2 regions of the Paenibacillus hubeiensis genome follow, and region 2 is predicted to be linked to the other one. Evidence: riboswitches for the same ligand, from Rfam matches in the RefSeq annotation. Region 2 holds a riboswitch; the other holds the start of a gene.
The links. Region 2 has a riboswitch for cobalamin ahead of nikB (nickel ABC transporter permease). Riboswitches for the same ligand answer to the same signal wherever they lie in the genome.
Positions count from the first base shown of each region.

Region 1: linked by a shared signal. The riboswitch ahead of RSX24_RS06065 (ABC transporter substrate-binding protein) and the one ahead of nikB (nickel ABC transporter permease) in region 2 are both predicted to bind cobalamin.

Region 1 is NZ_JAVYAE020000001.1:1,256,396-1,264,399, forward strand. It holds gene cobS (adenosylcobinamide-GDP ribazoletransferase) at 1-350, opposite strand, end outside; gene cobU (bifunctional adenosylcobinamide kinase/adenosylcobinamide-phosphate guanylyltransferase) at 347-907, opposite strand; gene cobT (nicotinate-nucleotide--dimethylbenzimidazole phosphoribosyltransferase) at 904-1,989, opposite strand; gene RSX24_RS06055 (ABC transporter ATP-binding protein) at 2,056-2,853, opposite strand; gene RSX24_RS06060 (FecCD family ABC transporter permease) at 2,850-3,896, opposite strand; gene RSX24_RS06065 (ABC transporter substrate-binding protein) at 3,893-4,891, opposite strand; cobalamin riboswitch at 5,106-5,259, opposite strand; gene RSX24_RS06070 (histidine phosphatase family protein) at 5,398-6,090, opposite strand; gene cbiB (adenosylcobinamide-phosphate synthase CbiB) at 6,081-7,061, opposite strand; gene RSX24_RS06080 (adenosylcobinamide amidohydrolase) at 7,103-7,903, opposite strand; gene cobD (threonine-phosphate decarboxylase CobD) at 7,900-8,004, opposite strand, start outside.
Region 2 is NZ_JAVYAE020000013.1:29,075-37,078, forward strand. It holds gene RSX24_RS24915 (sigma-70 family RNA polymerase sigma factor) at 1-495, shown strand, start outside; gene RSX24_RS24920 (DUF4179 domain-containing protein) at 479-1,627, shown strand; gene RSX24_RS24925 (ABC transporter ATP-binding protein) at 1,750-2,571, opposite strand; gene RSX24_RS24930 (ABC transporter ATP-binding protein) at 2,568-3,359, opposite strand; gene RSX24_RS24935 (ABC transporter substrate-binding protein) at 3,356-4,948, opposite strand; gene nikC (nickel transporter permease) at 4,964-5,800, opposite strand; gene nikB (nickel ABC transporter permease) at 5,797-6,786, opposite strand; cobalamin riboswitch at 6,901-7,091, opposite strand; gene RSX24_RS24950 (AraC family ligand binding domain-containing protein) at 7,163-8,004, opposite strand, start outside.

The sequences.
Region 1 (8,004 bases), on a different contig from region 2:
CGGCTGTCCTTCATGATCTCCAGCATGCGTTCGCGGCTGCGATAACTGAGCAGCCCGTCCGCCGTATCCATCCAGCCGTCCAGATGCAATCCGCCAGTGAGCCACACCCACAGCGTCAAGGTCAGCACAGCGGCGGGCAGGGCCGGCAGCACTGTGCCGAACAAGGCTCCGCCAAGCCAGACGGCAAGGCCGATCGCCGCCCCGACGAGCGGGTAATACACCACGCTTTCCCTTAACAAAGGAGGAGCAAAATCAAGCTGCATCCGGACGGGAAAACGGGACAGAAACTGAAAAGCGGCGGCGGCCGCCTGTTTTTTGCCATATGGATTGGCGCTGCTGCCTTTGCTCATAATCGGTACTCCTTGCTTTTCAACTCAACGGCAATACCTACGGTAACCAGGAACACCTCGCGGCAAATTGCGGCAACCCGCTGATTCAATATGCCCGCCAGATCCCGGTATCTTCGCCCCAAGGGATACTCCGGCACGATGCCGTCGCCGACTTCGTTGGTTACCAGCACAAGCAAGCCGGGATACGCGCGAATCGCCTCTACCAGGGCATCCATTCGTGCCTGCAGCACTTGTTCGGGTTCATGCTCATGAGCAAGCAGCTCGTTCGAAAGCCACAACGTCAGGCAATCCACCAACACAGTTGGCGCGGAAGTACCTGCACGGGACTGGCCCATCTGAGAGATCCATTCGGGCAAATCCAGAGGCGCCTCCACCGTATGCCATAAATACCCGGCAGCCTCGCGTTGCTTCTGATGCATGCGGATGCGTTCCCGCATCTCGTCATCATAGGCTTGGGCCGTGGCGACATACCAAGCTTCCGAAGAGCGGTGCATGACGAGACGCTCCGCAAACGAGCTTTTGCCACTTCTTGCGCCGCCTGTCACAAGAACGCTCATCGTGTTCCCTCTCCTTGAGCTGAAGATCCGTCCGAGACGCCTGCGCTTGCAAAGGTAGCCATCTCATTGAGGATACGGCACGCCGCATCGATCAGATGCAGGCTGAGCACCCCGCCGGTGCCTTCGCCGAGCCGCATGTCCAGGTCCAGCATCGGCTTCAGATCCAATTCGCGCAGCAGTGCCGCATGCCCGTTCTCGTGGGATGTATGGGAGGCGATCATGTACTCCTTGCTCAGCGGAGCCAACCGGCTTGCGATCAGCGCGGCTGCCGTAGAAATGAAGCCATCCACGACGACCGGACAGCCATGGGCGGCTGCCGCAAGAATCACGCCGACAAGTCCGGCGATTTCCAAACCGCCTACTTTGGAGAGCACGTCGAGCGGATCGTCGCCGTTCGGCGCATTCACGCTCAGCGCTTGCCCGACCACGGCCGCCTTGCGCAGTACGCCCGCATCATCCATGCCCGTTCCGCGCCCTACCGCCGCAGCAGGTGCAATGCCGGTCAAGGCACATACAACGGCCGCGCTGGCCGTTGTGTTCCCGATGCCCATCTCGCCGGTAACGAAAAGACGCGAGCCTTTTTCAACCTCCGCATGGACCACGTCCACGCCCGTAATGATGGCCTGAATGGCCTGTTCGCGGGTCATCGCTGCCCCTTTGGCCATATTGGCCGTGCCTTTGCGAATGTTCCGCGAAACGAGACCCGGATGTTTCAGGTCTGCATTCACGCCAATGTCAACACACACGACTTCCGCACCGGCATGGCGCGAGAGCACGTTCACCGCCGCTCCGCCCGCCAAAAAATTCATCACCATCTGCGGCGTCACCTCTGCCGGAAACGCACTGATGCCTTCCTCGACAACGCCATGATCGGCAGCCATAACGATGACGGATCTGCGTTCAAACGAAGGGCGCACCTCACCTGTCATGCCAGCGAGCCGAATGACCAGTTCCTCCAGTTTGCCCAAGCTTCCCGGCGGCTTCGTCAGCATATCCACGTGAGCTGATGCTTTTGCGGCCGCTTGAGCGTCGATCCCTTTGATGTTATTGATGAGCTGCATCAGCAGCTGTTCGTTTTCCATTCCATCCAGCACTTCCTTCTATACTAGAATTAGGACCATGACAGCCCGACTATGATTGCAATGATGCTACTCTGGCTTACGACGCAGCAGCAATTGAGGCAGACCGCTGTCAGGATGCCGGACCATCGCCGGATCGACCCTAAACAGCTTCCGGATGTGATCTTCCGTCATCAGCGCTTCAGGCGTTCCTGCTCCGGCACATGCTCCATCACGCAATGCCAGCATATGATCGCAAAACTGTGCCGCCAGATTCAAATCGTGCAGCACGGCCACGATGGTAATGCGATTCCGTTTACGCCATGCAGACAGCAATTCCATGAATTGCAGCTGGTACTGGATATCCAGAAATGTCGTCGGTTCGTCCAGCAGCAGCAGCCGCGGTTCCTGTGCCATCACTTTGGCCAGCGCTACCCGCTGCCGCTGGCCCCCGCTGAGTGCGTTCAGCGGACGATCCGCCAGTTCCGTCAGCTCCAGCTCAGCAAGCACGCGTTCCACGATAGCATCCCCATCCGCCGAATCGCGTCCCATCCAGTTCTGGTAGGGGTACCGTCCCATCTCCACCACGTCCCTTACAGGATACGAGATCGAGGGCAGCCCGTCCTGCTGCAATACCGCAATCATGCGCGACAGCTCTTTGCGACCGTAAGAGGCAATGTTCTTCCCTTCTAACAGGATGCTGCCCGTATTCGCTTGCTCGGTTCCAGCCACCAGCTGCAGCAGGGTGGATTTGCCGCTGCCGTTCGGACCGACCACTCCCCACCATTCCCCTTCCTGGACGCTCCAGTTCACGTCATGCAGGGCATGATGGGAGCCATAGCTTTTGCTTGCGCCCTTCACTTCGATCAGAGGTTGGTTCCCGCTCACGGCATCATCCCCTTTTGCAGCTTTTTGTTGCGGTGCAGCAGGTAGGCGAAGAACGGTGCTCCCACAAATGCCGTGACGACGCCGAGGGGAATCTCGGTCGGTGCCAGCAAGGAACGGGCAATCGTGTCGGCCCATACCATGAAGATCGCACCGCCTATGGCGGAGAGCGGCACCAGCAGACGGTAATCCGGGCCGACGATCAGCCGCAGCATATGCGGAATGACCAAACCGACAAAACCGATCACGCCCGACACCGAGACGGCCCCAGCCGTCAGCAGCGTACCCACGCCGAGCACCGTCAGCTTCAAACGGTCGACGCGAACGCCGATGTGGGCAGCCTGTCTTTCGCCCAGCGCCAAAATGTTCAATGAACGCGCTTGGCTCCACAGCACGAGCAAACCAAGCAGGAAATATGGGAAAAGGATGGCCGTATACGACCATCCACGCAGTGCCAGACTTCCCATCGTCCAATATATAATTTCGTTAATCGTTTGTTTGGACATGGTGGACAGGAAGGATACGACCGCTCCCAGGAAACTTTGCATCACCACGCCGGCAAGAATGAGGCTGTGCGTCGGGATTTTGCGGCCTTCGCGCGCCAAAGCCAGCACAAACCACAAGGTCAGCACTCCGGTCACGAAAGCAACCAACGGCAGCGTCCAGACGCCGATCAGCGCATATTGCAGGCCGAAAAAGATCAACACGGCTGCCCCCACCGACGCTCCGGACGATACGCCAAGGGTGAACGGGTCGGCCAGCGGGTTGCGCAGTACGCCCTGAAATCCAGCGCCGGCCACGGCCAATGCTGCGCCGACGAGAACAGCGAGCAGTACCCTCGGAAGGCGTACCTTCCATATGATCTGTTCCGCTGCAGTCGTCCAATCCGGAACGATCCGGTCACCCAACCATGGAACGTGATGCAGAATAATACCTGCAATATGCCGGATCGGCAGCGAGACCGAGCCGATGCCGGTGCAGATCAGCACGGTCAGGACAAGCAGCACCATGCCTGCTGTGCCGTACACTGCAAGTTTGCGGCTCATTGGAACAAGTCAGGATAGACCGCCTTGGCCACTTCCTTCAAGCCTTGGGTCACGCGAGGACCTGGACGAGTCAGCAGATTGGCATCCAAACCGATGACCTGATCGTTTTTGACGGCTGTAATTTGATCCCAACCGCTGCGGGCCTTGATGATTTGATCCAGTGTTTTGGAGTCTTCCACCACGTCGTCCGCGTACAAAATCACATCCGGATTGGCGGCGATGATGTTTTCTTCGTTGATTTCATTCCAGCCTGTCATGTCGGAAGCGACGTTCGTAGCACCGGAAAGCGTGATGATTTCATCCATGAACTCGCCCTTGCCCACAGTCCAGCCTGGGGAGAACTCCACATAAACTTTTTTCTTGTCTTCCGGTTTCACCGATTTGACCGCTTCCGTCACGTCAGCCACATCTTGTTTCATCTGTGCGGCCAATTTCTGGGCTTCTGCCTGACGGTCCGTAATTTTGCCGAACGTTTCGATGTTTTTGATTACGTCATCGACCGATTTCGGGTCTGTTTTGAAAATGGTGATACCCAAGTCGCGCAGCTTTTTCACGGCTTCCTCGCTCATCGAAATCCCCGTTACCACGAGATCGGCATCCGCTGCAATGATCGACTCTTCGTTCGGCTTGGACACGCCGCCCATCTTCGGTTTTGTCGTCGCTGCTTCCGGATAATCGTCGAAATCGGATACGCCCACGATCTGCTCGTCCAATCCGAGCGCGAACAGCGATTCCGTTTCGGCTGGCGATACGGAGACGATCTTTGTCGGCGCCTTTTCAAACGTAAACGACTCGCCCGTTGCATCGGTCACCGTGAGCGGATACTGCGTTTTAAGGTCCGTCTGCTCCTGTTCCTGGGATTGCCCCTGTGCCGGCTGCTGCGTGCCTGCGCCTCCTTCGTTGTTCGTTGTTGCCGCTCCGCATCCTGCGAGAGCGAATGTCAGCATCGCTGCGCTCAGCAGGGACGCCATGCCTTTCCATGTCGTGAATCTCATGATTGGATTCTCCCCTTTTTCTGTGTTTGGTAGATCGAAGACTGTGCTTCCGCCCGTGTCTGTCCCTTGAATGGCCGTTTCTTGAAAAAAAATCCCCGATCCTTGCGATCAGGATCAGGGATAACGTCTCGCATATGGCGATCCGCGCACGACAGCACAAGGCCGCATGCATGGAGCATTGCCCGAAACGCTGTCCTTTCCTCGAAGGAACACCGATGGTTAAACGCCCTGGGCAGGCAACCTGACTTTCCACGCCGAATCGGCTGGATTACAGTGGCGGGACCGTGCCGGATTTGCACCGGCTTCCCCTGTTTTACCCGTTTGCCCTCTCCGGATCGTCCGCACGGACGCCGTGATTTTCGGGACTAACGGGTCCCATGGTCGTTAATATTGCATCCCCATTCAAGTGGGTGTGCATCTGCTGCCGAACGCCTTCGCCAGCTCTTGAAACGATGCTTGTACCGAAGCCACACTTCTGTTGTGATTATAGGTGATATCGACCGTGCTTACAACCCGATTTCGGGAAAAGGAAGGCGGATTGCCTTCCGTCCGTTCCGCGAACATTCCAATTGAAGCCGGATCGCTTGCCCCGGAATGACCGAAACGTCCCAGAACGCCTGACCTGGCAGCAGGCGAGTCAGCATGTATCGAATGACCCCGCCATGCGCAATGACCAGATCTTTCGTCTGCGCTGTTGTCGAATCACCAGTTCTCTCATGCCGGGGTTCCGCCCATATTACTTCATTCAAAAAATCATCGATCCGGGCCGCAAACGATGACCACGGTTCCCCGCCGGGCGGAGTTACCGTTTGCGGTGAATCGATCCATTCCCGGTAACGGGCCAAATGCTTCAGTTCCTCATAGGTCCGCCCTTCCCATTCGCCAAAATGGATTTCTCTCAGCCGGGAGTCCATGTGGGCTTGCCCTGCGTGCAAGGGGGCGACCCATTCCAGCGTCTGGCGGCAGCGAAGCAGATCGCTGCTATGGACCGATCTCCACTCGATGCCGACCAAATGCTCGCGCAGTGAGGCCAGTTCCTGCTCCGCTTCAGGCAGCAAACCGATATCGGTATGGCCGAGGTACCTCTTTTCCGTGTTCCACGCCGTCGTGCCGTGACGAACCAACCATAATTCTTTTTCCCATCCATCGTATGTCCCTTGCTGATCTTGTTGTTCTCCCCGTCTTGTCATCATGTCCATAACAACGAGCCTCCGTAGAACCAGATCAGCAGGTTGACCAAAATGCAGAGCAGTACGAACGATCCGGCCGACCAGAACATCAGGCGCGACGTGCGCACGATGTCTTCGGCCTCCATTGGACGAGTGGGCTCACCCATATATGCACGAAACGAAGCTACGCCATGGTAAACATTGTGCCCGCCAAGCCGAATGCCCAGCGCTCCGGCAACAGCCGACTCAGGAAACCCGCTGTTCGGACTTGGATGCAATCGTGCATCCCTGGAGACCATGCGTGCCGACTGCCTTGCGTCCAGCTTCATGACCCAGGCGCCCGCGATGAGCAATAAGGCCGTGATCCGCGCCGGAATCCAGTTGGCCCAGTCGTCAAGGCGTGCCGAGGCCCAGCCGAGATGCATGTACTTTTCGTTTTTGTAACCAACCATCGAATCCAAGGTGTTAACGGCACGATAGGCCATGGCCAGCGGAGCTCCTCCGATCAGCGCGTAGAACAGCGGGGAGACGATGGCATCGACGATGTTTTCGGCCACCGTTTCCACTGTCCCGCGCACGATCTCCGGTTCCTCCAGATGCTCGGTATCCCTGCCCACGATCATGCCGAGCGAACGTCTGGCTCCCGGAAGGTCGCCTTGCGCCAAATGGCGATAAACCTCCATGCCTGCATCCTTCAGTCCTTTGGAGGCAATGGTGGTCGCAATCAACAGGATTTCGGCCAAAATGGCAAGCAGCGGATGAATCAGGCCCAGCACGATGAGCAGCAACCAGGTCAGAATAAAAGCACCGCCGGCAATCACGATCGGGAACCATAATCCGGCCATTTTGAGCCCTTGATCGGAATGAACCTTGGCACGGATCCATCGTTCCAACGCCGTAATGCCCTTGCCCATGCCGATGACCGGATGAGGAATCCAGCGGGGATCACCGATGCAGCGATCGACGATGTATGCCGCCAGCAGCACCCCGGCACCCGTCATGCCGGTCCATACCGGCCAAGAAGCGAACGCGAATATGTTTGTCATCGCGGTTCCCCCTCCTGCCGCCGGTTCCATTTCCCTGCCTCAAGGCTCTCTTTCACCGTGTCATATACCAGTCTGCCGATGGCTGCGCCCATGACCGTTGCCGTACCCGCGTATTGGACCAAAGGTTTGTCTGCATGATCCTGCCGGACGGCGAGCACGATGGCATCCGTCGTTGTCCCCGTCGCCGACAGTCCGTTGTCGGCGTCCCGCACGCCGCAATCGGCCAGCGCCGCAGCTTTTGCTTCCACAGCAGTCTGTACGGCATTGACCATTGCTCCCGGCGTCATGCGCCCGTTCACCCACAACATGATGTTGATGGTGCCCGGCACATAAACGGCGTACCGGATCGAATTCTCCTCCGCTTCGTTACCGCACGCATCAAAGACGAGCCGGTCCGAACCGGCACGGGCAGCATTGGACACACCTGCGGTTGTGCAGCACAGCAGTCCGAAATCCGATCCGTCCCATTCCTGAATGGACGTATGCTGCAGCTTGACCGCTGTCAGCAAACCGGAACACAGATCACGCGGCTCCTGCCATTCGGCCAGCAGCCGTTCGATGTCCCTCAGAGGATCATCACAGCGGTAGTGCTTGTCGACGTAAATGTTGAACACGCGGTCCAGCTCCGTCATGCCTCCGCCAACGATCGCGCTGGACAGGGCCGGCACGGGAGAAGGCACGGACGCTTTGACATGACGCTCATGAATCGTAACGCGGAGGCCCGGCCAAGTCACGGAATCATACGAGGTCCCCTCCGCGGCAAGGTTACCCTCCACATCGCGAAACGGCAATGTCATTGGACGCCCCCCCCCCCCCCCGATTTTTGAACCGGGTCGGGTCCATCTTCGATCTGCTCATCCGTCCCGACCGGTTCCCCCGTTTTCGAAGTTTGGGCGGT
Region 2 (8,004 bases):
AATCGAGAGGCGTTCGTCAGCCTTATCAGACATATGGAACATTCATTGTACAACACCGCCAAAAGCATGCTTCGCCAAGAAGAGGATGTCGCCGACGCGGTCCAGGAAACGATACTGAAGGCTTACAAGGCCATGCATACGCTTCGGGAGCCGAAATATTTCAAAACATGGATCTTCCGCATCCTCATCAACGAATGCAACACCCTATTGTCCCGTCGATCACGATCCATATCGTATGCAGAAGTTCCCGAGAATCCCGATCACGGTCATGATTACGATCATGTGGATTTGAGAGAAGCCGTTGACCGGCTCGATGAACAAAAGCGGATCGTTGTTGTGCTTCATTACTTTGAAGACCTTACCACCAAGCAGATCGCGGATACGCTGAACATTTCCGAAAGCGCGGTTAAAATGCGCCTGCAGCGTGCCAGAAATGAGTTGTACCGTAAATTCAAATTGTTTCGGGAGGGAAAATTAAATGTTGAAACCATCTAATATTGAACAATTACTACGTGAGACAGGCGAGAATAAACCGGAAATATCGGAGCTCGTCCGCAGCCGCATCGATGAGACCCTTGCTTCATTGCCGGCAGCGCATGCACATACTCAACCGGAGATTGAGACGCAGCCGCGTGCCCGGAAACGCTCCCGGCTGCGCCGCGCAGGGTTCATTGCCATGGCCAGCAGTTTAGCTGCCGTTACCGTATTTGCTTCAGGTTTTGTATCGCCGGCCATGGCCGACTCGATCAAAAAAATCCCTTTGGTCGGCAGCCTGTTCAGCACCATTCAGGCAGATATCGGACTGCAACAAGCTGGAAAAGACGGGCTGGTATCCCAAACAAACAGCACCGTTTCTTATCAGGATGTCAAGCTGGATGTCTTCGAAACGGTGTATGACGGAACGCGCGCAGCCTTTTTGGTACGGGTCAACGCTCCCAATCTCAAGGATGGGAAGTACGATACCGGCGAAGATATCATTCCTTTAAGCAGCGGGATCAGCAATGTCTTTTTTGAAGTCGATGGCTACCAACAAACAGGCGGTTTGTTCTACTCCTCTGCAGGAGAGACTGAGCCTGACGTACTCGTCTTCGAAAATGTGTTCGAAAAAGCAGGCCAGGGTGCCTCTCTGCCCGACCACTTTAACGCAGAAGTCTCGATTTCCTTGGAGGGTATCGACCATGAATTCAAACTGGACGTTCCTTTCACCAAGTCAACGGAAGACATTGTCGATTTCAAGCCGGATGCGGCCCACGCCTCCAACGATCAGTTTACCGCTTCCGTATCGAACATCCACATCACGCCGATTACGACCCGTATCTCCACGTCCATTCTGGTGAATGGCAAGAAGAGCTTGACTCTTAAGGAAGAGGAAAAACTCAGGAAGGTAGGCATTGCCCTATTTGACGATCAGGGGCGACAGCTTCCCGCCTTGAGCGGCGAAGGGTTGTATACCGATAACCGGCTGGACAGCGATCGCTTGTATGGCACAACTCCCGGGGATACCCGTTACCTCGTCGTACGGCCGTTCATCATTGAAGATGACTTCAACGAAAAAGTGAAAGAACGCCAATTCATCGAGGGCATGGAGATGACCATCCAGCTCCCCACACCTGCGAGCCAGCACTAATTTGGCCTCAAAGCAGCCATCGCCTGCAGATTAACCTCCTGAAACAGATGAAACGGGTTATAACCGGCAAAACAAAAACCAAGACTCCCCGGGCAGAACATCACTCGGGAAGTCTTGGTTTTTTATATGACTTCTTTGTTTCCCCTTATTTCATTCCTGATTTTCCTGACGGACAAAACGGATGCCATCAGACTACGGGTATACGGATGCCGTGCAGCCGTGGTTAACTTAGCGCTCTCCAACACTTCCACGATCTCGCCCTTGTTCATTACCGCAACCCTGTCGCTTACTTTCTGCACTACGGCAAGGTCATGCGAAATGAACATGCAGGATACGCCGGTTTCCCGGCGGAGCTGGACGAGCAGGTCCAACATTTGCTGCTGGATCGGGGCGTCCAAAGCGGAAGTAGCTTCATCGAACAGAATGATGTCCGGCTGCACGCCGATCGCCCGGGCTATGACCGCCCGCTGCTGCTCGCCCCCGCTTAGCTCATGCGGATACTTATCCGCTGCTTCAGCGGGCAAACCGACGCGCTCAAGCAGGCGCAGCACGGCCGTTTCCGCTTCGGAACGGCGCATCATTTTGTAATTCAGGAGAGGCTCCCGCACGAATTTGCCGATGCTCGTCCGCGGATTGAAGATGGACGAAGGTTCCTGAAAGACCATCTGAACCTGTTTATACAGCTGTCGCAATGGTTCTCCTTTGAGCTGCGTTATATCCTTCCCCCGATAAAACATTTGTCCGGACGTCACTTTCTCCAAATGTGTGATACACCTGGCCAACGTGCTTTTTCCGCTGCCGCTTTCGCCTACGATCCCCAGACATTCGCCCGGATATAATTGCAGATTAACGTTGCATAGTGCCTGCACGGAACCATGTCCAGGCGCTGCGTAGCATTTGTTCAGTTCCGTAAGTTCCAAAATAGGTGCTTCATGACCACTCATCCTCTATGTTCCTCCAATTCGGGCACGGCGTTCAGCAGTTTGCGGGTGTACGGAGCCTGCGGCGACGTGATGATGTCGGCGGTCCGCCCGTATTCAACCATCTCTCCGCTCTGCATGACACCGATTCGGTCGGCCATGTGCGCTGCAACGGCAATGTTATGGGTAACCAGGATGACACCGGTTCCTCTATGGTCGCTGAGTTCGCGCAGCCGCTTCATCACCTCGGCTTGGGTCGATACGTCGAGCGCGCTGGTCGGTTCGTCCGCAAGCAGCAGCTCCGGCTCCATCGTCACGGCCATGGCAATGGCCACCCGTTGCTTCATGCCCCCGCTAAGTTGGTTTGGATAAGACTTCATGACGCGCTCAGGGTCAGCCAGTCCCATGCCGGACAACGTATCCACGGCCATACGCTGGGCCGATTTGCGCGTTACTTTTATATGCGTGCGGATCGCTTCCTCGTATTGGCTGCCAATTTTGCGGATCGGATTCAGGTGGGACCCGCTGTCCTGAAATACCATGGCGATCCTTTTGCCGCGAATCCTGCTCCAGTCTTTTGGGGCAAGGCCCATCACGGATTGGCCCTGAAACAAGATGTCGCCTCCCGCATATGTCCCTCTGCTGGGCAGCATGCCGAGCAGAGCCCGCAGCAGCGTCGATTTCCCACTGCCGCTCTCGCCGACGATGCCCAGCACTTCGCCGGCATGCATTTCGAATGAAAGGTGCTTCAACGCAGCTTGTTCCTTCCCGTAAGCCACAGACAAATCACTTACCCGCAGCAAAGGAGTCATTGCTGATCAACCTTGATGTTGCGATCCAGCAAATAAAAGTCGATCGGATACATGGTTGCACCCTGAACGGTATTTTTGCTGACAATGTTGATCGGCGTATACGTAATGAACATATAAGCGGCATCGTCCAGAATAATTTGCTGCGCCTCTGCGGCCAGTTCATATCTTTTTTCAACGTCGAACTCGGAATGCAGGCGGTCGATGATTTCGTCCAGCTTCGGATTGCTGTATCCGCCAACGTTCCATTCCGCCCCCGTTTTGAAATAGAAATCGAGGATGTACTGAGGGTCGCCCGTAATGCCCGTATTAATGCTGGTCAGCGCCAGATCATAGTTACCGCTCCTCTGATGGTCGGTCAAATCCTCGTAAGAGGCCAGCTCCAGGTTTACTCCGATCTCCTTGAGCTGGGACTGCATCGCAGCCGCAACGGTCGCATCCGACTCGTACGCAGAGTTGAGGATCATCTGAAGCGTCAGCTTCTGGCCGTCTTTCTCCCGAATGCCGTCGCCATCCGTGTCCTTGAATCCCGCTTCGTCCAGCAGCTGCTTGGCCTGTTCCGGTTCATAGTCGTACCCTTTGAGTTTGTCATATCCGAACGGGAGCGCGGAAGTAAACGGTCCTTTTGCCGCCTGGCCGCCGATCAGCGTACCGGCATACATCTCGCGGTCGATGCCATACGAGATGGCACGGCGAACGTTGGCATTCTCAAGCAGCTTATGCGTTGTATTGAACCAGACAAACTGCGTGCGCAAGCTTGGAATTTCGTCGATGGCATACTGGCCCTTGTCCTCGAACAAAGAGAGGCTGCTGCGCCCAACGTTGCTCGCCACGTCGATTTCGCCCGACTGCAAGGCCAGTGCTCGCGTGCTGTCATCCTTAATGTATTTGAACGTGATCGTATCCGTTTCGGGAGCACCGTCCCAATACCCGTCATACTTTTTCACCTGAATTTCTTGATCCGGGGTATACGAGGTTACCATGAACGGACCCGTTGCAACCGGCTGGCTCTCGAATCTTGATGTATCTGCACTGGTGTCCACGATGACGAACAGCGGTTCCGCAATGTTTCCGAGCAGGGAAGCGTAAGGTTCCGTCGTTTGGATCGTCAAATCTTGCCCTTCCGCCTTCATGGATTCGATCGGCAGTGTGGACAGCCCTCTTTCGTTCAGCTCCAAGGCACGCTCAATCGATTTTTTCACAGCATCTGCCGTGACTTTGTTGCCATTATGGAACGTAACGCCATCGCGAATCTGGAACTTCCATGTGGTGTCATCGACTTGTTCCCACGATTCGGCAATTTTGGGCACAAGCTGCATGTTCTCGTCAAACTGGACCAACGTCTCGCCGATTGCCGCGCGTGTCAGCGTCCAGCCGTTCCATTCCACCGCCGGGTCCAGATTGGTGCCGAGCCAGAACAGAGCCACGTTCAAATGCGTCGGCGCAGCGGATGCACTCGTTGCCGGGCTTGTTTCTTTCCCACCGGTACCAGTCCTGCTGGATGAATTGGTACTTCCGCATGCCGTTAGGGCAAATACAATAAAAAATGACGCGAACGTAAGCAGTACTGCTTTTAAACGGGTTGTTTTCACTTCTATATCCTCCAGTCAAGCTGCGTTTTTTCGAGGGTCCAGCACATCCCTGAGGCTGTCGCCCAACAAATTAAAAATCATGACCGTACAAAATATCGCCAGGCCCGGATACAGCAATAGCCATGGGGCCGTCTGCAGGTATCTCCGGCCTTCGTTCAGCATGGCTCCCCACTCCGGTTCCGGCGGCTGCGCTCCAAGCCCCAGAAAGGACAAGCCGGATATGGAGAGCATCATGCCGCCCACATCCATCATGGCCATCACGATTAACGGTGACAGCATGTTCGGCAGAACGGTGCCCCAAACGATTCGGGTACGACGCGCCCCGCTGAAAGCGGCGGCGGCGACATATTCCTTTTGTCGCAGCGATATGACCAAACTTCTCGCCATGCGCGCATATTTGGCCCACCAGACCACCGACAGCGCGATGACCGTATGAAGCAGACCCGGACCCAACATGCCGACGACGGCGATGGCGAAAATGATTCCGGGAAAAGCCATCATCGTATCGGCCAGCCGCATCAACAGCGAATCCACGATGCCGCGCGCATAACCGGCAATGATGCCGATGCCTACGCCGATCCCGAACACGATGCCGATCATCATGAAGGTCAGCAGCAGCGACGTGCGTGCCCCATACAGGATACGGGACAGGATGCATCGTCCCAATTGGTCGGTCCCGAGCGGATACTCGGGGCTGGCGGGTTGCAGCACCATGCCAAAGTTGGTGGCCAGCGGATCATGCGGCGCAAACAGGGGGGCGATCATGGCGAGCACGATCCAACACGCCGTCAACGCGAGCACCACGGCGAACCAACGATGCTGCGACAACGTAAGCCGGAATGTCCTCATCATACATCCACATCCAATCGGATCCGCGGGTCTCGCAGATGGGTCCATACATCGACCAACAGATTCAACACGACATACATCGTAGCCATCCAGATCACATAACCCTGAATGAGCGGATAATCCCGTGAAAAGATCGCTTCCACCGCCATCTGGCCCACGCCCGGCCACACGAACAAGCTCTCTATGATTGCGGCCCCGCCGAGCAGCGCCCCGGTAGACATGCCCATTAGCGTGATGACTGGAAGCATCGCGTTCGGAAGAATATGCCGGATCATGATTGTTCCTTCCTTCATGCCTCTGGCTCTGGCTCCGTCTACGTAGTTCTGGGAATGTTCCTCCAGAATGACGGCGCGGATTTGCCTGCTGTACTGAGCGATCAAAGGCAGTGCCAGCGTTAATGCAGGCAATACGAGACTATGCAGACCCGAGCTGCCCGTGACGGGAAACAGCCTCAGATGCACGCCGAACCAGAGCATAAGCAGCATGCCCAGCCAGAAGCTTGGCATGGACAACCCTGCGAAGGAGAACAGGCGAATGATGAGATCCAGCACTTTATTTCTATGGATGGCCGACAGGATGCCGAGCGGAAACGAAACAACGACCACAAGAAGCATGGCACCGCCTGTCAAACGCAGCGTGGCCGGCAAACGTGACATCAGCACGTCGAACACGGGCCGTCCGTATTTGTACGACGTACCGAAATCTCCTGTCCCGACTTGTCCAAGCCATAGGCCGTACCTCACCCAAAAGGGCTTGTCCAGTCCCAATTCTGCCCGCACCTGCTCAACCAGCTCCTCGGATGGCGTCACGCCCGTAGCCATGAGCATCAGCCTGGCCGGGTCTCCCGGCGACAGGTAGGTCAGGAGAAAGGTCAGGAAGGTGATGCCGAACAGAACGGCTGCCAGCTGAAGTATTCTTTTACCGATGTATTTGCCCAAAAGCCAGCCGTCCTCTCTGCTTCGATTCACAGCAAACCCGATCTCTGCCATGCAAAAAAGGCATCCCTCTCCCGTATATTCCCGGATAAGGACGCCTCAAATAAACCGATTCCCATACAAAAATCGCGCTAATTCAAAACACCTTCCTATCTCCCGTAGGCTGTTGCTGTGTTGTCAAACCGGGCAGGTCTCCTGGCTTCAGGATCAACATCGTTGCAGCGCCTTCCCGGCTATGGCCAGTGGCTTATCGCTGCCTGATTCCCCTGTTACAGTGGCGGGACCGCGCCGGCATTTCACCGGCTTCCCTATTAAGCTTGTACCCGATCGGGTACAGCACCCAGTTCCGTCTATTCGATTGGTATGTGTTCCAGTATAACTGGCAGATAGGCAAGATCATAGCTTTTTCTTCAAATTTAAGGGACTTATTCTATCGTGCATCACTCGTTTCAGTGGACTTGGTTCTGGCTCCCTTCGGAGACATGCCGGTGACCTTTTTGAACATTTTGGAGAACAATAGCGGGTCCGTATATCCCACCGAATGTGCCACCTCGCTAATGGACAGCATCGGACTCTGCAGCAGCTCGGCGGCGCGATTCATCCGGTATTCCAGAAAAAAAGATTGCAGCGGCTTGCCGTACTTTTCCTTAAACAGCCCCGACAGGTACGTGCGATCCAGTCCTACGGCTTGCGCGATGTCGAGAACGCTCGTTTTTTGGCTGTATCGGTTCTCCATGTATCTCACCGCCTGCCGTATGTACTCTTCTTTGGTAGAAGAAGGCTGCCGCTTGCCCTCCTCTTCCGGTGAAGAAGCAATCAGCTCGGCTATGAGGCGATACAACAAGCTTTGAGTAAACACGTCCGCGCCCGAGCGGCCGGACACCTGAACCATTTCCTGATACAATCCGTCCAGCGCCGCCTCGTTCCTTGCCCGAAACACCGGATGATCGGAATTCAACTGCGCGCGCTGCATGAACGCTTTGGCCTGCACGCCTTTGAAGCCAAACCACGAATACGTCCATGGGTCCGCCTCGTCGGCTTCATAATGCACGATCGTGTCGGGGAGAATGAGAAAACCTTGTCCCTTGGTTAACATATGCTGCCGATCGTTCATCAGCACCTTGCCGCGTCCCTTGTGAACGTAATGGATAATGTAGCTGTCACGGACGCCCGGCCCCCAGTAATGCAAAGGCTCACAGGCCTCCCACCCGAAAAAAAGCATGACCAATTCCATCTGCGTCCAATCCATCGGCACCACATTCATTTCGATTC